DNA from 2 places in the Micrococcus sp. KRD077 genome. Region 2 is predicted to be linked to the other one. Evidence: predicted binding sites of a transcription regulator. Region 2 holds the regulator's gene; the other holds the start of a gene.
What was found. Region 2 encodes HspR, which represses chaperone genes until heat shock. Its sites were predicted from a motif close to AAGTTGAGTCNNNNNGACTCAACTT; they were not measured.

Region 1: a site for HspR is predicted at 3,053-3,077, ahead of J1M39_RS06295 (Hsp20/alpha crystallin family protein). Genes of this name have one in related genera too.

The regions. Positions count from the first base shown of each region.
Region 1 covers NZ_JABFAZ010000021.1:48,394-55,713, reverse strand. Annotated here, with positions in the region: gene J1M39_RS06315 (DNA recombination protein RmuC) at 85-1,344, opposite strand; gene J1M39_RS06310 (hypothetical protein) at 1,410-1,847, opposite strand; gene J1M39_RS06305 (O-acetyl-ADP-ribose deacetylase) at 1,904-2,470, shown strand; gene J1M39_RS06300 (YdhK family protein) at 2,467-3,018, shown strand; gene J1M39_RS06295 (Hsp20/alpha crystallin family protein) at 3,169-3,630, shown strand; partial or broken gene J1M39_RS06290 (GMC oxidoreductase) at 3,740-4,192, opposite strand; gene ychF (redox-regulated ATPase YchF) at 4,592-5,677, shown strand; gene J1M39_RS06280 (type I restriction endonuclease subunit R) at 6,228-7,320, opposite strand, start outside.
Region 2 covers NZ_JABFAZ010000027.1:17,546-24,865, forward strand. Annotated here, with positions in the region: gene J1M39_RS07195 (hypothetical protein) at 1-154, opposite strand, end outside; gene J1M39_RS07200 (DedA family protein) at 355-1,101, shown strand; gene trmB (tRNA (guanosine(46)-N7)-methyltransferase TrmB) at 2,226-3,221, shown strand; gene J1M39_RS07215 (alpha/beta hydrolase) at 3,244-4,311, opposite strand; gene J1M39_RS07220 (heat shock protein transcriptional repressor HspR) at 4,290-4,841, opposite strand; gene J1M39_RS07225 (DnaJ C-terminal domain-containing protein) at 4,838-5,830, opposite strand; gene J1M39_RS07230 (nucleotide exchange factor GrpE) at 5,899-6,561, opposite strand; gene dnaK (molecular chaperone DnaK) at 6,723-7,320, opposite strand, start outside.

The DNA of each region.
Region 1 (7,320 bases), on a different contig from region 2:
TTCACGGTAGCAAGTGGCCTGGGACACGGAAAGACGACCTCGGGGCCGCGACGGCCCATCCGCCCGGCACCCGTGCCGCCCTGCTCACGCCTCCCGCGCCGACTCCGCCCGACGACGGCGCAGCTCGTCCTCCTCCACGCCCGCGACCAGTTCCGGGGCGGCCAGGGGTCGGGGCGCGGACTCGAGCGTGCGGATGTCCGGCGTGGGGGCCAGGCCCGGGTCGGCGTCGCGGAGGCGCCGGGCGGCGGGGAGCACGCGCGACTCGACGTTGCCGACGAGCTGGTTGTAGCGGTCCACGGCGGTCTTGAGGGAGCCGCCCATGCGGTCCAGGTGGGTGCCGAGCGTGCCGAGGCGCTCGTAGAGGTCCTTCGCGCTGGCCACCACGGTGTGGGCGTTCTCGGCCAGGGTGTCCTGCCGCCACGCGTAGGCCACGGACTTCAGGGCGGTCAGGAGGGAGACGGGGGCGACGAGCGCGACGTTCCGCGAGAACGCGTGGTCCAGCAGCCCGGGGTCCGCGTCCAGGGCCGCGGCCAGGAGCGACTCGGCGGGCAGGAAGCACAGGACCAGCTCGGGGGAGTGCTCGAGGCCGGCCCAGTAGGACTTCGCGGAGAGCTGGTCCACGTGGCGGCGCACGGCCGCGGCGTGCTGGCCGGCCAGCGCCTGACGCCGCTCGTACGCCTCCTCGCCGGGCTCATCCGCGAGGGCCTCGGCGGCCAGCGCGTCCCCGATGGGGGCCTTGGCGTCCACCGCCATGGCCTTGCCGCCGGGCAGGGACACCACGAGGTCCGGGCGGAGGCGCTCGCCGTCCTTGCCGGACAGCGTGGCCTGCTCGGTGAAGTCCACGTGGTGGAGCATGCCCGCCGCCTCGACGACCCGCCGCAGCTGCGCCTCGCCCCAGTGGCCCCGCGCGGAGGTGGACTTGAGGGTGGCCATGAGCGAGGTGGTCTGGTTCAGCAGGTCACGGTCGGTGGCCGCGGCGGCGCGGAGCTGCTCCCCGAGTCGGCCGAACTGGGAGGCCCGATCCCGTTCCAGCACGCCCACCTGCTCCTGGAGCGCCGCCAGCCGCTGGCCCAGCGGCGCGAGCGTGGACATCACCTGGGACTCCGCGCGCTGGCGTTCGGCGTCCTCGGCGCGCGCGGCCGTGAGCGCGCGCTGCTCCGCCCGGGCGGCCGCGAGCTCCTCTCGTGCCCCCTGGTGCTCGGTGCGCAGCGCGGCCAGCTCGGCCTGGGCCCGGCGGGCCTCCTCACCGCCGTCGGCCGCCCGGCGCCACATGAGCCACGCGCCCAGCAGGGCGCCCAGCACGAGTCCGAGGGTGAGGGCGAGCAGCAGGCTGAGGATCTCCATGACCCCACCCTCGCAGGCTGCACGGACACGGTAGGCCGCGGCGCGCCGTCGTCGTGGCGGGCGGCTCAGCCGAAGAGCGGGTTGGGGCCGTTGGCCACGACCTGCGGGTCGCCGTCGACGCGGGCGGCGATGCCCGCCGCGGCCACGCCGGGCAGATACGGGAAGACCATGCGGGTCGAGGCCAGGGCGGCGGCGTCGAAGGCCTCCACCGCGACGGCCGGGCGGGGTCCGTCCGCCGTCTCGATCTCGCCGTCGAACACGGCCACCGCCCGCGTGGGGCGAGGGCTGATCTTCGCGACCGTGGCGGCCGCCTGCTCGGGCTGGAGGTCCGGGTGCTCCCACATGCCGCGCTGGCCGTCGGCCGTGACGGCGAGGATTGTGGGGGCGAACACGGGCTGCCGGCCGAGCGTGTTGAACACGTGCTCCACCGCGAGGCTGATCAGCGGCAGCAGCTCGCCGCCGGGAGGCGTGGGGGTCGGTCCGGTGGGCGTCGGGGTGCTCATGGGGCCGAGGCTACCGGCCCTGTCCGACGGCGCCCACCCGCGCCTAGCGTGAACCCATGCAGCTCACCATCGCCCCCGGGGACATCACGGCCACGCACGCGGACGCCGTCGTCAACGCCGCCAACTCCACCCTGCTCGGCGGCGGAGGCGTGGACGGCGCCATCCACCGGCGTGGCGGTCCCGAGATCCTGGCCGAGTGCCGCCGCCTGCGCGAGACCGACCTGCCGGAGGGGCTGCCCGCCGGCCAGGCCGTGGCGACGACGGCGGGGCGCCTGCCCGCGCGCTGGGTCATCCACACGGTGGGCCCGGTGTGGGCCAAGACGATCGACAAGTCCGACACCCTCGCCTCGTGCTACCGCGAGTCCCTGAAGGTGGCGGCCGGGCTCGGCGCCCGGACGGTCGCGTTCCCGGCGATCTCCGCGGGGATCTACGGCTGGCCCATGGAGGACGCGGCGCGGATTGCCGTCGAGACCTGCCACGCGATGGCGGACGAGGTGGGCGACACCGTGGACGAGGTGCTGTTCGTGCCGTACGGCGAGACGGCGGAGGCCGCGTTCCGTGCGGCGCTCGGGCACCTCGAGGCCCCCCAGACCACCGATGACGAAGGAGACACCGGACGATGACCATGCGTTTCTGGACCAGGACCGTCGCCGTGACTGCGGCGAGTCTGCTCGCGCTCACCGGCTGCGCGACGGGAGGGGAAGAGGCGGCGACGTCGTCCTCCCACGGCGGGCACGCGGGCCACGCGATGGACGGCGGCCCCGCCCCCGAGGGCATCGAGCCCGCCGCGGACCCGGCCCACCCCGTGGGCACCGAGGTCACCCTCATGGCGGACCACATGCCCGGGATGGAGGGGGCCGCCGCCACCGTCGTGGGCGCGTACGAGACCACCGCCTACTCCGTGGACTACCGGCCGACGACGGGCGGGCCCGAGGTGACGGACCACAAGTGGGTCGTCCAGGAGGAGCTGGAGGACGCGGGCGCCGAACGCCTGCCCGACGGCGCGGCGGTCACCCTCGCGGCTGACCACATGCCGGGCATGCAGGGTGCGGAGGGCACGGTGCACTCCTCGACGGATGAGACCGTCTACATGGTGGACTACGAGTCCGACGGCATGCGGATGAGGAACCACAAGTGGGTGGTGGAGAGCGAGATCGCCTCGGCGGGCTGACCCCGGGCCGGGAGGGTCCTGACCGCCCGCCTGGAAGTTGATCGAACTTCACGTAGATTTCTGGAATAGGCTCGCCGGGCGTGCTGTTGTAGTGGTCAGACGCCGCGGTGTCAGCGGCGCCCACCCGAATCCCGAGGAGAGTGAACCGACATGGCCCGTCCTATCGATCCGTTCCGTGAGATGGAGCGCCTGGTGAACGGTCTGACGCCCCGCGCGACCGGCACCGTGTCCATGCCCATGAACCTGTACCGCGAGGGCGACGTCTTCGTCGCCGAGGTCGAGCTGCCCGGCGTCGACCCGGCCTCCATCGACGTGGACGTGGAGGAGCGCACCCTCACCGTCCGCGCCGAGCGCAAGGAGGACCCGGCCCGCGAGGACCGACGCTGGCTCACCCGTGAGCGTTCCGCCGGCACCTTCGCCCGCCAGCTCACCCTGGGCGAGGGCCTCGCCCTCGACCGCATCCAGGCCGACTACAGCGACGGCGTCCTGACCCTCACCATCCCGGTGGCGGAGCAGGCCAAGCCCCGCAAGATCTCCGTCACCCACGGCGGTGCTGCCCCCGTGGCCGGGCAGACCGTGGAGGGCGAGACCGCCGAGACCACCGGCGAGTGACCGGCCTCTGACGGAGCCGCGCGCGGCCGGCGTGACCGGCGCGCGGTCCGTCCCCCGAACGCAGATGCGGCGGGCCCCCCACCGGGGGCCCGCCGCATCTGCGTGGCGGTCAGGCGCGATCGGCCAGGATCAGCTGCGCCGCCTTCTCACCGATCATGACGCACGTGATGTTGGGGTTCACGGTCACGTGCTCGGGCATCACGGAGGCGTCGGCCACGCGCAGACCCGTCACGCCCTTGACGCGCAGGCGGGCGTCCAGGGGGCTCATGGCGTCGTCGTCGGCGCCCATGCGCACCGAGCCCACCGGGTGGTACACGGTGTTGTGGGTGCGGCGCACGTAGTCGGCGATCTCCTCGTCCGTCTGCGCCTGCTCGCCCGGGGCCAGCTCGCGCCCCGCCCACGCCGCCATGGCCGGCTGGGAGACGATCTCCCGGGCCAGTCGGATGCCGGCCACCGCGACGGCCATGTCATGGCCCTCCGGGTCGGTGAAGTAGCGCGGGTCCACGGCCGGCTTGTCCCGGTAGTCGTTGAAGCGCAGGCGCACGGTGCCGCGGGACTTGGCGTCGGGAGGGCCCGGCGGCCCTGCGGTCTCGGCTGTCGTCCTCTGGTCGGCAGACACGGGTGTGCTTACTGTCGACGGGGTCTGGGCGGCCCGTCCACCCTACGGATCGGTCATCTGGACGGGGATGCGTGCTGGGCGGTGCGGGTCTCTGGGTTCCGTGGGCACGCCGGGCTGGGGCTGGGGCTGCCGGGCCCCGTGGCCGCCGGGCCTCTGGGTTCCGTGGGCAGAAAAGCAAGGGTTTCTGCCCCCGGAAGCGAAAACCCTGCCGGTTCTGCCCCCGGAACAGGGGAGAGCGCGCTTTCTGCCCACGGAGCGGGCGGGGCTGCCGGTTCTGCCCACGGAACGGGGCCGGTGCGGGACGCCTCCGCCGCGGCGGGCCCGCCGGTAGACTGCCGGACTGTGGCTTTGACTATCGGATTCGTGGGACTGCCCAACGTGGGCAAGTCGACCCTGTTCAACGCGCTGACGCGCCAGACCGTGCTCGCGGCGAACTACCCGTTCGCGACGATCGAGCCGAACGTGGGCGTGGTGAACCTGCCGGACGAGCGGCTGCCCCAGCTGGCCGAGATCTTCGGCTCCGAGCGCATCCTGCCGGCCACGGTGTCCTTCGTGGACATCGCCGGCATCGTGAAGGGCGCCTCGGAGGGGGAGGGCCTGGGCAATCAGTTCCTGGCCAACATCCGTGAGGCCCACGCGATCGCCCAGGTGGTGCGCGCGTTCGACGACGGCGACGTCGTCCACGTGGACGGCAAGGTGGACCCGGCCTCGGACATGGAGACCATCAACACCGAGCTGATCATCGCGGACATGCAGACCGTGGAGAAGGCGATCCCGCGCGTCGAGAAGGAGGTCAAGGGCAAGAAGAAGGAGCCCGCCGACCTCGAGGCGCTCAAGGCCGCGCTCGCGGTGCTGGAGCGGGGCGAGACGATCTTCGCGGCGAAGGACAAGGACAAGCTGGACATGGACCGGCTGCGCGAGCTGAGCCTGCTCACCGCCAAGCCGTTCATCTACGTGTTCAACTCGGACGAGGGTGTGCTGGGGGACGAGGCCAAGCAGCAGGAGCTGCGCGATCTGGTGGCCCCCGCCGACGCCGTGTTCCTGGACGCCAAGCTCGAGTCCGACCTCGTGGAGCTCTCCGAGGAGGAGGCCGCCGAGATGCTGGAGATGGCCGGGCAGGACGAGTCCGGGCTGGACCAGCTGGCCCGCGTGGGCTTCTCCACCCTCGGCCTGCAGACCTACCTGACGGCCGGGCCGAAGGAGACGCGCGCGTGGACCATCCCCGTCGGCGCGACCGCTCCGGAGGCCGCCGGCGTGATCCACACCGACTTCCAGCGTGGCTTCATCAAGGCGGAGATCGTGAGTTTTGATGACCTGATCGCCGCCGGGTCGATGGCCGATGCCAAAGCCGCCGGCAAGGTGCGCATGGAGGGCAAGGACTACGTCATGAAGGACGGCGACGTGGTGGAGTTCCGGTTCAACGTGTGATTCGTTGAAATCATGCGGTTTTTGGCGCCGTTAGTCTGTGGCATGACGCAGAATTATGGCGAGCCTATGGCAGTCGTGTCGTAGCGGTGGATGCCCTCACTGGCTGGTTCTGGTGGGGGCTTCGTCGTCTGTGGGACGTATGCACGTAACGTATATGTGGCACCCTCGGTCATGCCGCGTGAGCGGTCATGTGGTTCATGATCAGCTCGCACTCCACCGGGGCTAATCGGCCTACACTCATGACCTAAACGTAGCGCCCGTTGCGTCCTGACCCCGGAACGAAACCCGGGGCGCTGGAGGCACCTCGGCAACGGCCTTCACATGCGCGGGGCACACCACCTTTTCATGCGGGGATTGTCCCACGGTATCCCTGCAAATCAGTCTGCATGAGCCGCACCAGTGGCCAATCGACGAACTGATTTTAGACCCCATGCCCGCTTACGCGGTGTGACCAAGAATGTCACCTTTACGTGCATCAGTTCCAGGCGCGCCTCCAGTACCCTTGCGGGGTGAACGGCCGAGCATCACTTTTGTCGACATCTACACACCCCTACGCAGACACTCCGCGAGCAAACAATTCCGCCTGCTCGATCACCAGCTCGATTGCCTTAGCTTCCGCATCAGGCGGGTAGTCGTACTTGGCGAGGATGCGGCGTACCTTTGAGCGCATCGCAGCCAGCACAGACTCCTTCAGGTTCCAGTCGATCGTTGCTGATTGCCTGACAGACGTCACGAGCTCTTGAGCGATCGCCTTGAGTGTCTCGTCGCCCAGCTCCATCACCGCAGAGTCGTTCTGCACTACCGCGTCATAGAAAGCGACCTCATCTTCGCGCAGTCCGAGCTCCTCGTGCCGTTTCTGAGCGTCGCGCATCTGCTTCGCAAGTTTCACCAATTCCGCGATGATCTCAGCGGTCGTCAACGACCGGTTCGTATAGCGGTTCACGGTCTCTTCGAGCATCTCCGAGTACTTGCGCCCTTGGACGACGTTCGTTCGCTGCACCGTACGGATCTGGTCGTTCAGGAGACGCCGCAGCAGCCCCATCTGAAGGTTCGGCCTGTCCTTCTCCGCGAACGAATCGAGGAACTCCTCACTGAGGATTGAGATCTCGGGCGTCTCGATCCCAGCGAGCATGTACACGTCCACTACCTGATTAGCTGTGACCGCCTCGTTGAGAAGCTGACTGAGTGCTGTATCGACCTCTACTGCGCCCGAACCGCCTCGGCCAGAGTCGGGGTTTTGGATCTTCAGGATCGCTGCTCGGACGTCCGTGAATAGTCGGACATCGTTCCGGATCGCGGCTGCCTCATCGCGCGCGCCCGCCAGCGCGAACGCCTTCGCCAGAGCCAGCACCTGGTCATTGAACCGCGAGGTCCGGTCTGGGTCCGCCATGACGAAGTCGAGGACCTTTGCGTACTCGTTCAACCGCTGGGCAGCTGTCAGCTCCGGGGAAGAGTCGAACTGGACTCCGTGGAGGAGTCCGCGCACGATGTCGTGCTTCTCCAGCATCACCTGGACCATCTCGTCGATGGGCACGCCAGCCTGGTCGCGGTCGGACGGCGAGTATTCGCTCAGCGCGTTCTGGAGGTTCGCGAACACTCCGATGTAGTCGACGATCAGCCCGCCGGGCTTGTCACGGAACGTT
Region 2 (7,320 bases):
GCTCCGGTGACAGGTTGGCCAGCGCGGGCAGGCCGCGGGCGCTCATGTCGCGCAGGCCCTGGGCCTGCTCCGCGGAGATGCCGCGCTTGTTCAGGCCGGAGTTCAGGATGAACGCGCCGGAGGCCAGGCGCAGCGGAATCTGGACGATGCTCATGGAGTCTTCCTTCCAGTAGGGCCCGCGGCACGCACGTGGAGTGGGGTGTGGCGCGAACGGTCGGTGAGCGGTCTGCACCTCCGACAGTACCAACGGCAGCCCGCTCCCGCCCGCCCGGAGGCGCGGCTGTGCGCGCAGAGCGGACGACGTCGGCGCCTCCACCACGTCGCGGAGGCGGTCGATGATGGACAATGGGGCGCATGCTCCCCCTCGTCGCACCCCTGACCGTGGCCGCCGCCGCGCCCACCGACTACGGCTGGCTCGGCAACATCGTCGTGGACATCATGGAGGCGGTCGGCCCGATCGGCGTCGGCCTGGCCGTCTTCGCGGAGAACATCTTCCCGCCCATCCCGTCCGAGGTGATCCTGCCCCTGGCAGGCTTCACCGCGGCCGGCGGCGCCTTCAGCCCGCATGCCGCGCTGGTCTGGGCGACGGTCGGCTCGATCGTCGGAGCGCTGGCCCTCTACGGCCTCGGCGCGTGGCTCGGCCGCCACCGCATGTACCGCCTCGCGGACCGCATGCCGCTGGTGGACATGGAGGACGTGGCCAAGACCGAGCGCTGGTTCATCCGATACGGCTACTGGACCGTGTTCCTGGGCCGCATGGTCCCCGTGTTCCGCTCCCTGATCTCCATCCCCGCGGGCATCGAGCGGATGAACCTCGCGAAGTTCACCCTGTTCACGGCGCTGGGCTCCCTGATCTGGAACGCGATCTTCGTCTACGGCGGCTACGCGCTCGGGGAGCGGTTCCACGTCGTCTCCGAGTACGCGGACGTCTTCTCCAACATCGTCCTGGTCCTGATCCTGGCCTTCCTCGCGATCTGGGTGGTCCTGCGCCTGCGCCGTGACGCCCGCCGCCGGAACGACCCGGACTGGCGCCCGCCGACCGCGGATGAGATGGCCGCCCGCGTCGAGGCCATCCTGGAGTCCTCCGACCACCGGAAGTGAATCGCATGCACCCCGTCCTGCCCTCCCCCCGCCGTGGCCGCGCGGCCCTCGGCCTGGCCGCCGTCGCCCTGGTGACGCTGAGCGCCTGTGCCCGCACCGAGCCGCAGCCTGAGCCTGCGCCCGCCACGACGGCGGCCTCCGCCCTGCCGTCCATGGACATGGCCCCGTTCACGGTCGAGGTCCCCTCGCACGACCTCGAGCGGGTGCCGGAGGCGAGCGTCGCCGTGCTCGAGGGCGAGGACCCGGACCACCACGGGGCGTGGCTGCAGGTGCCCGGGGCGCCGGCCTGGACGGAGGCCATGGCCGAGGCCGTGCGCGCCCAGATCGACCAGTACCGCCGGGACACCGACCCGAGCGCGGACCCGCGTCTGGAGATCCAGCCGCAGCTCGCCGTCGTGGCCGAGGACATCGCCGCGGCCCGACTGCTCGCCACGGAGCGGCGCGGCACGGACTCCGTGTCCACCTCGCACGTGATCTGGTACTCGGCCCGCGAGGACCGCGTGCTCGAGACCGCCGATCTCTTCACCCCCGACGGCTGGGACGCGTTCCGCGCCGAGGTGCGCCAGCGCATGGCCAACGACCCGGACGTGATCGGCTCGCGCCTGGACTCGGCGGTCGACGCCCCGGAGCAGGTGGAGAACCGTCGCGTCTGGGACGCGGTGGTCTTCCTGCCGGACGGCAGCCTGATGCTCGAGGCGGACCAGGCGTCCATGGCGCCGGCCGCCGCGGGCGTGCTGACGGTGCGGATCCCTCGGGACACGGCGACCGCCTGGCTGTCCGACCTGGGCCACGTCGCCGCGGACGCCGCCTCCGCCCCCGCCGACCTGCGTCTGCCGGACCGCTCCACCCCGACCCCCGAGGAGCAGCAACCGGAGCCACCCCGACGTCCCCGAGCCCGTCCGGTCCGTCCACGAGCGCGTCCGGTCCGTCCACGAGCGCGCCGGCCACGGACCCTGCGCCGGACCCGACCGAGTCCGCACCCGAGCCGACCGCCACCACGGCCTCCGCGTCCGCGTCGCCCACGTCGGGGGACCGCTCCAGCAGCACCCCCTGACCCCGGCGCCGGGCGCCGTCGTCGGCCGCGGTCTGCACCGTCGACGCGCGGCCGTGGCAGGATCGGGGCGATGACTGAGCACCTGCCCCGCCCCTGCCCGGACGCACCCGGCCCCGACGCCGTGCCGCCGCCCGCCGAGCGCGTCCACGCGCACGACCACAATCGGGACAAGGACCCCGCCCTCGTCCGACGGGAGCCGGTCTCCTTCGTCCGGCGCGGCGCGCGCCTGAACGCGGGGCGACAGGCGGTGTGGGACCGCCAGGCGGAGCGGGTCCTCGTGGACGTGCCCCGCGGCCGCGGCGCCACCTCGGTGGACGCCCGGGCCCGACTGGACTGGGCGGGGGTGTTCGGGCGCGAGGCTCCCCTGCTGGTGGACATCGGCTCGGGGCTGGGCGAGTCCACGGCGCAGGCCGCCGCCGACCGGCCGGACTGGAACGTGCTCGCCGTCGAGGTCTACGTGCCCGGCCTGGCCGCGCTCATGACGCGCGTGGAGCAGCAGGGCCTGGAGAACGTCCGCGCCGTGGAGGCCAACGCGCCCGAGCTGCTGGACGCCCTGCTCACGCCCGGCTCCGTCTCCGAGGTGTGGGTGTTCTTCCCGGACCCGTGGCACAAGAAGCGGCACCACAAACGCCGTTTGGTCTCCCCCGCCTTCGCCGATCGCGTGGCGCGGGTGCTCGCCCCCGGCGGGGTGCTGCGGCTGGCGACGGACTGGTCGGGCTACGCCGTGCAGATGCGCGAGGTGCTCGAGGCGCACCCGGGGTTCGAGAACCTCTTCCCCGGGCGCGCCGCGGGCGAGGACTCCCCGCTCACGCGGGTGCGCCGCGAGGGCAGGGAGACCGAGGTGGGTGCCCAGCCGCTGCCCGCGGGCTGGGAGAGCGCGGCCGAGGAGGAGCGCCCGCTGCGGGCCGGCCTGGGCGAGGCGCGGGCCGGCGCGGCGGCCGCGGACCCCGTGGACCACGACGGCGGCTGGGCGCCCCGGTTCGAGGGCCGACCGATCACGAGCTTCGAGGCGAAGTCCCAGCGGGCCGGGCGGCTCGTGTTCGACCTGGCGTACCGCCGGCGCTGAGCACGGGGCCCGACGGGGTCGCTCAGACCGGGGCGACCGGCCCGGCCGGGTCGGCACCGTCCGGGACGGGCGGCAGCGGCAGGCCGGCGGTCACCCGGGCGGTCGCCGCGAGCGTCACGGACCCGACGTCCCGGTAGCCCCTCGGGGCGTCCTCGGGGGCCGTCGGCGACCAGCGGGCCGTCTGGTGGCCGCGGACGGCGGCCCCCGCCAGACCGGGCCGCGGGGCCACCGGCAGCGCGGCGGCGTCCGTCCAGTCTCGACGTCGGCCCACCGTGCGGCCGACCCGGGCGAGGAGGTCGCCCGGGGCCAGGGCACGGAACGTCCGTCCGGACCGCAGGCCGAGGTGCGCGGCCCGGGCCGCCAGGGCGGTGGGCAGGCCGACCGTGCCCGAGACCACGAGGGCCTCGACGGGACGCTCGGCCGGCCACGGGGCCTCCGCGTCGTCGGGCTGCAGGCCCCGGTCCGCGAGCAGGCGCAGGGCGTGCGCGGCCACGAGCGAGCCGTACGAGTGGGCCTCCACGGCCCCGTGCACGGCGGTCCCGCGGGCGCGCAGGGCCGGGGCGACATCGTCGTCCTCCCCCGGCCCGTGGCGCAGGAACTCCCACCAGGCCCGCACATCCGCGGCGAGCATCGCGCCGCCGCGCCGGCCGGGGCCGTCGAGCACCACCCGCCAGGGCGTGGGTGCGGGGTAGCCGAGCCACCCGATGACGACGGGGCGGGGTGCGCCGGCGGCGCGCTGGGCGGCGGCGAGGTGGGCGGCCTCCCGGGCCGTCCCCCACATGGCCGTCTGGGGGCGGATGCCCATGCCGGAGACGAGCCAGGTCAGGTGGGTGGCGGTCACGGGGTCCCCCGCGGCGACCACCGCGCGCGGCCCGTCCGGGCCCTCGAGGACGTAGTCCAGCAGATGCCGGGCGGGCAGGTGCGGGTCCATGCCCTCCGGCTTGAGGGCGTGGACGATCCCGTCCAGGGCGCTCCGGGCCTGCCGGCCGAGGCCGTCGCGCCGGGCCATGTCGGCGCGCAGCCGCTCCTGCACGCGGGACCGCGCGGCCGCCCCGAACGACGCCCGGCTCAGTCCTGCTCGGACTGCCACGTGGGCACCCGTCGGAGGCCTGCGACGCCGGAGGGCAGCCTCCGCAGGCCGCTCGGGCAGGCCTCGCCCGCGGTGTCCGCCCCGGCCCGTGCCGCGGCGTGACGGCGGACGGCCATCCGGTCGGCGTAGCGGGCCGAGACGTCACCGCCGGAGCCCACGGTGAAGACGCGGGCCAGGCGGGAGGCGTGGTGGAGGCGGTCCACCTGGGCAGCCAGCTCGACCACGGTGTCCTGCAGCTGCTCGACCTCGCGCTGCAGCGCGATCACGCGGCGGATGCCCTCCAGCGAGATGCCTTCGCGGCTCAGGGTCTGCACGGTCTGCAGCCGCTCGACGTCGGCGAGGGAGTAGCGGCGGTGCCGTCCGTCCTGGCGGGCGGGGACCACGAGGCCGAGCCGGTCGTACTGGCGCAGGGTCTGCGGATGCATGTCCGCCATCTCGGCGGCCACGGAGATCACGAAGACCGGGGCGTGCCGGTCGGGACCCCCCTCGCGGCCCCGGTCCGCACGGGCGGCGCCGTCGCGGGCGCTCACCAGGCTGCCCTCCGGGCCAGCTCCCGCCGCGGATCGTCGCCGGCCGTGGCGGACTGCAGGGCCTCGACGGCGGCGCGGGCGTCGTCGTTGAGCGTGGTGGGCACGGTGACGCGCAGCTCCACGAGCAGGTCACCCGTCGTCGTCCCGCGCTCGACACCGCGGCCCTTCAGGCGCAGCACGCGGCCACACTGGGAGCCCGCCGGCACCTTCACCTTCACGGGGCGCTCCAGCGTCGGCACCTCGATCGTGGCGCCGAGGGCGGCCTCGGGGAAGGTGATCGGCACGGTGATCCGCAGGTCGTCCCCGTCCCGGCGGAAGAACTCGTGCTCGCGCACGTGCACGGTGACCAGCAGGTCGCCGCGGCCGGCCGGGCCGGGCGAGCCCTTGCCGCGGGCACGGACCTTCTGGCCGTCGCGGATGCCCTTCGGGATCTTCACCTCGATCGTCTCGCCGTCCGGGCCGCGCAGGGACACCGTGGTGCCCTGGATCGAGCCGCGGAAGGAGATCGTGGTGGTGGCGGTGCGGTCCGCGCCCTTCGTGGGGCGCGGCCGCGCGTAGCCGGCGTCACCGAAGCCGCCGGGGCCGAAGCCGCCGGTCTGGCCGGCGGCGCCGCCGAACATCCCGCTGAACAGGTCCGACAGGTCGGGCCCGGACTGCGTGGTGCGGGGGCCGCCCCCGCCGCCGAACATGCCGCCGAAGACGTCCTCGAAGCCGCCGCCGCCGGCACCGCCCGGGGCGGAGAACCGGGCGCCGCCGCCCATCGCGCGGATCGCGTCGTACTCCTGGCGCTCCTGGGGGTCGCTCAGGACGGCGTACGCCTCCGAGATCTCCTTGAACTTCTTCTCGGCCGCCTCGTCCCCGGGGTTCTGGTCCGGGTGGTGGGTGCGGGCGAGCTTGCGGTAGGCCTTCTTCACATCCGCATCGGAGGCGTCCTTGGACACCCCCAGGGTCGCGTAGAAGTCCTTGTCCATCCAATCCTGCGAGGCCATGGTGCCTCCTCTCGTGTGCATCGGTCAGGGGGTCGGCCGGCGGCGGGGTGGGCCGCCGGCCGACGGGGTCACTCGTCTCCGGCGGAGACCATCACCTGGGCGGCGCGCAGCACGCGGCCGTCCCGGACGTAGCCGTTGCGGAAGACCTGGACCACGTGGTCCGCGGGCACCTCCGCGTGCGGCTGGCGCATCACGGCCTCGTGCAGGGCCGGGTCGAACTCGACGCCGGCCAGCGCCGCCTGGTCGTGGCGCTCGAGGCCGAGGCCGGCCAGGACGGTGTCGAGCTTGGTCGCGATGGCGGCGAACGGGCCGTCCGTCAGGTCGCCGGCGGCGCGGGCGGCGTCGATGTCGTCGAGCACCGGCAGCAGCGCGGTGACGGCCTTGAGCACGCCGGCGTCCCTGGCCAGGTCGCGGTCGCGGTCCACGCGACGCTTGTAGTTCACGAACTCGGCCTGCAGACGTCGCAGGTCGGTCTCGAGCTCGGCCTCGCGGTCCGAGGCCGCGGGCTGCGGCGCCTCGGTCCCGGCCTCCGCGCCGGCCTCGTCGAGGATGCGCTCGGCCTGGGCGAGGGCGTCGCCGTCCTCGGCCTGCTCGGCCGCGCTCTCAGCGGAGACACGGGGCTCACCGGTCTCGGGGTCGATGCGGCGACGGTCGTTGAACACGATGGGCTCCTCCTCGGAGCCGCGCTCGGCGTCGGAGGAGCCGTGCGGACGCTGCTGGTCGGCGCTCATGGTGTGTCCTTTCGAAGCGGGTGGGCGCGGCGGGTCCGCCGCGCGGGGGTGGTGCGGGAAGGCCGGCGGGCTGGCCCGGCAGGGGCGCTGCCGGGCCGGCCCGCCGGCGTCGTGGGCCTCCGGGCGGGGCGGGCGTGGACGCCCGCCCCGGCCCCGGGGTGTCAGGCCTTCTTCTCGTCGTCCTCGTCGACCACCTCGGCGTCGACGATGTCCTCATCGTCGCCCTGCGGGGCGGCGGACTCGGCGCCGGCGTCGGCCGACTCCGCGCCCTGCTGGGCGTAGAGGGCCTCGCCGATCTTGACCTGGGAGGCCTGGAGCTTCTCGAACGCGGCGGCGACCTCGTCGTCGTTGTCCTGCTTCTCCAGGGCGGCCTTCAGGGCGTCGACGTCGGCCTGCACCTCGGTCTTGACGTCCTCGGGCAGCTTGTCGCCGTTGTCCTGCAGGAGCCTCTCAACGGAGTAGGCGGACTGCTCCGCCTGGTTGCGGCGCTCGGCGGCCTCGCGGCGCTTCTTGTCCTCGTCCGCGTGGGCCTCGGCGTCCTTGACCATGCGGTCGATGTCCTCCTTGGACAGCGAGGAGCCGCCCGTGATGGTCATCGACTGCTCGGTGCCGGTGCCCTTGTCCTTCGCGGAGACGTGCACGATGCCGTTCGCGTCGATGTCGAACGTGACCTCGATCTGGGGCATGCCGCGCGGGGCCGGGGCGATGCCGGTCAGCTCGAAGGTCCCCAGCGCCTTGTTGTCCCGGGTGAACTCGCGC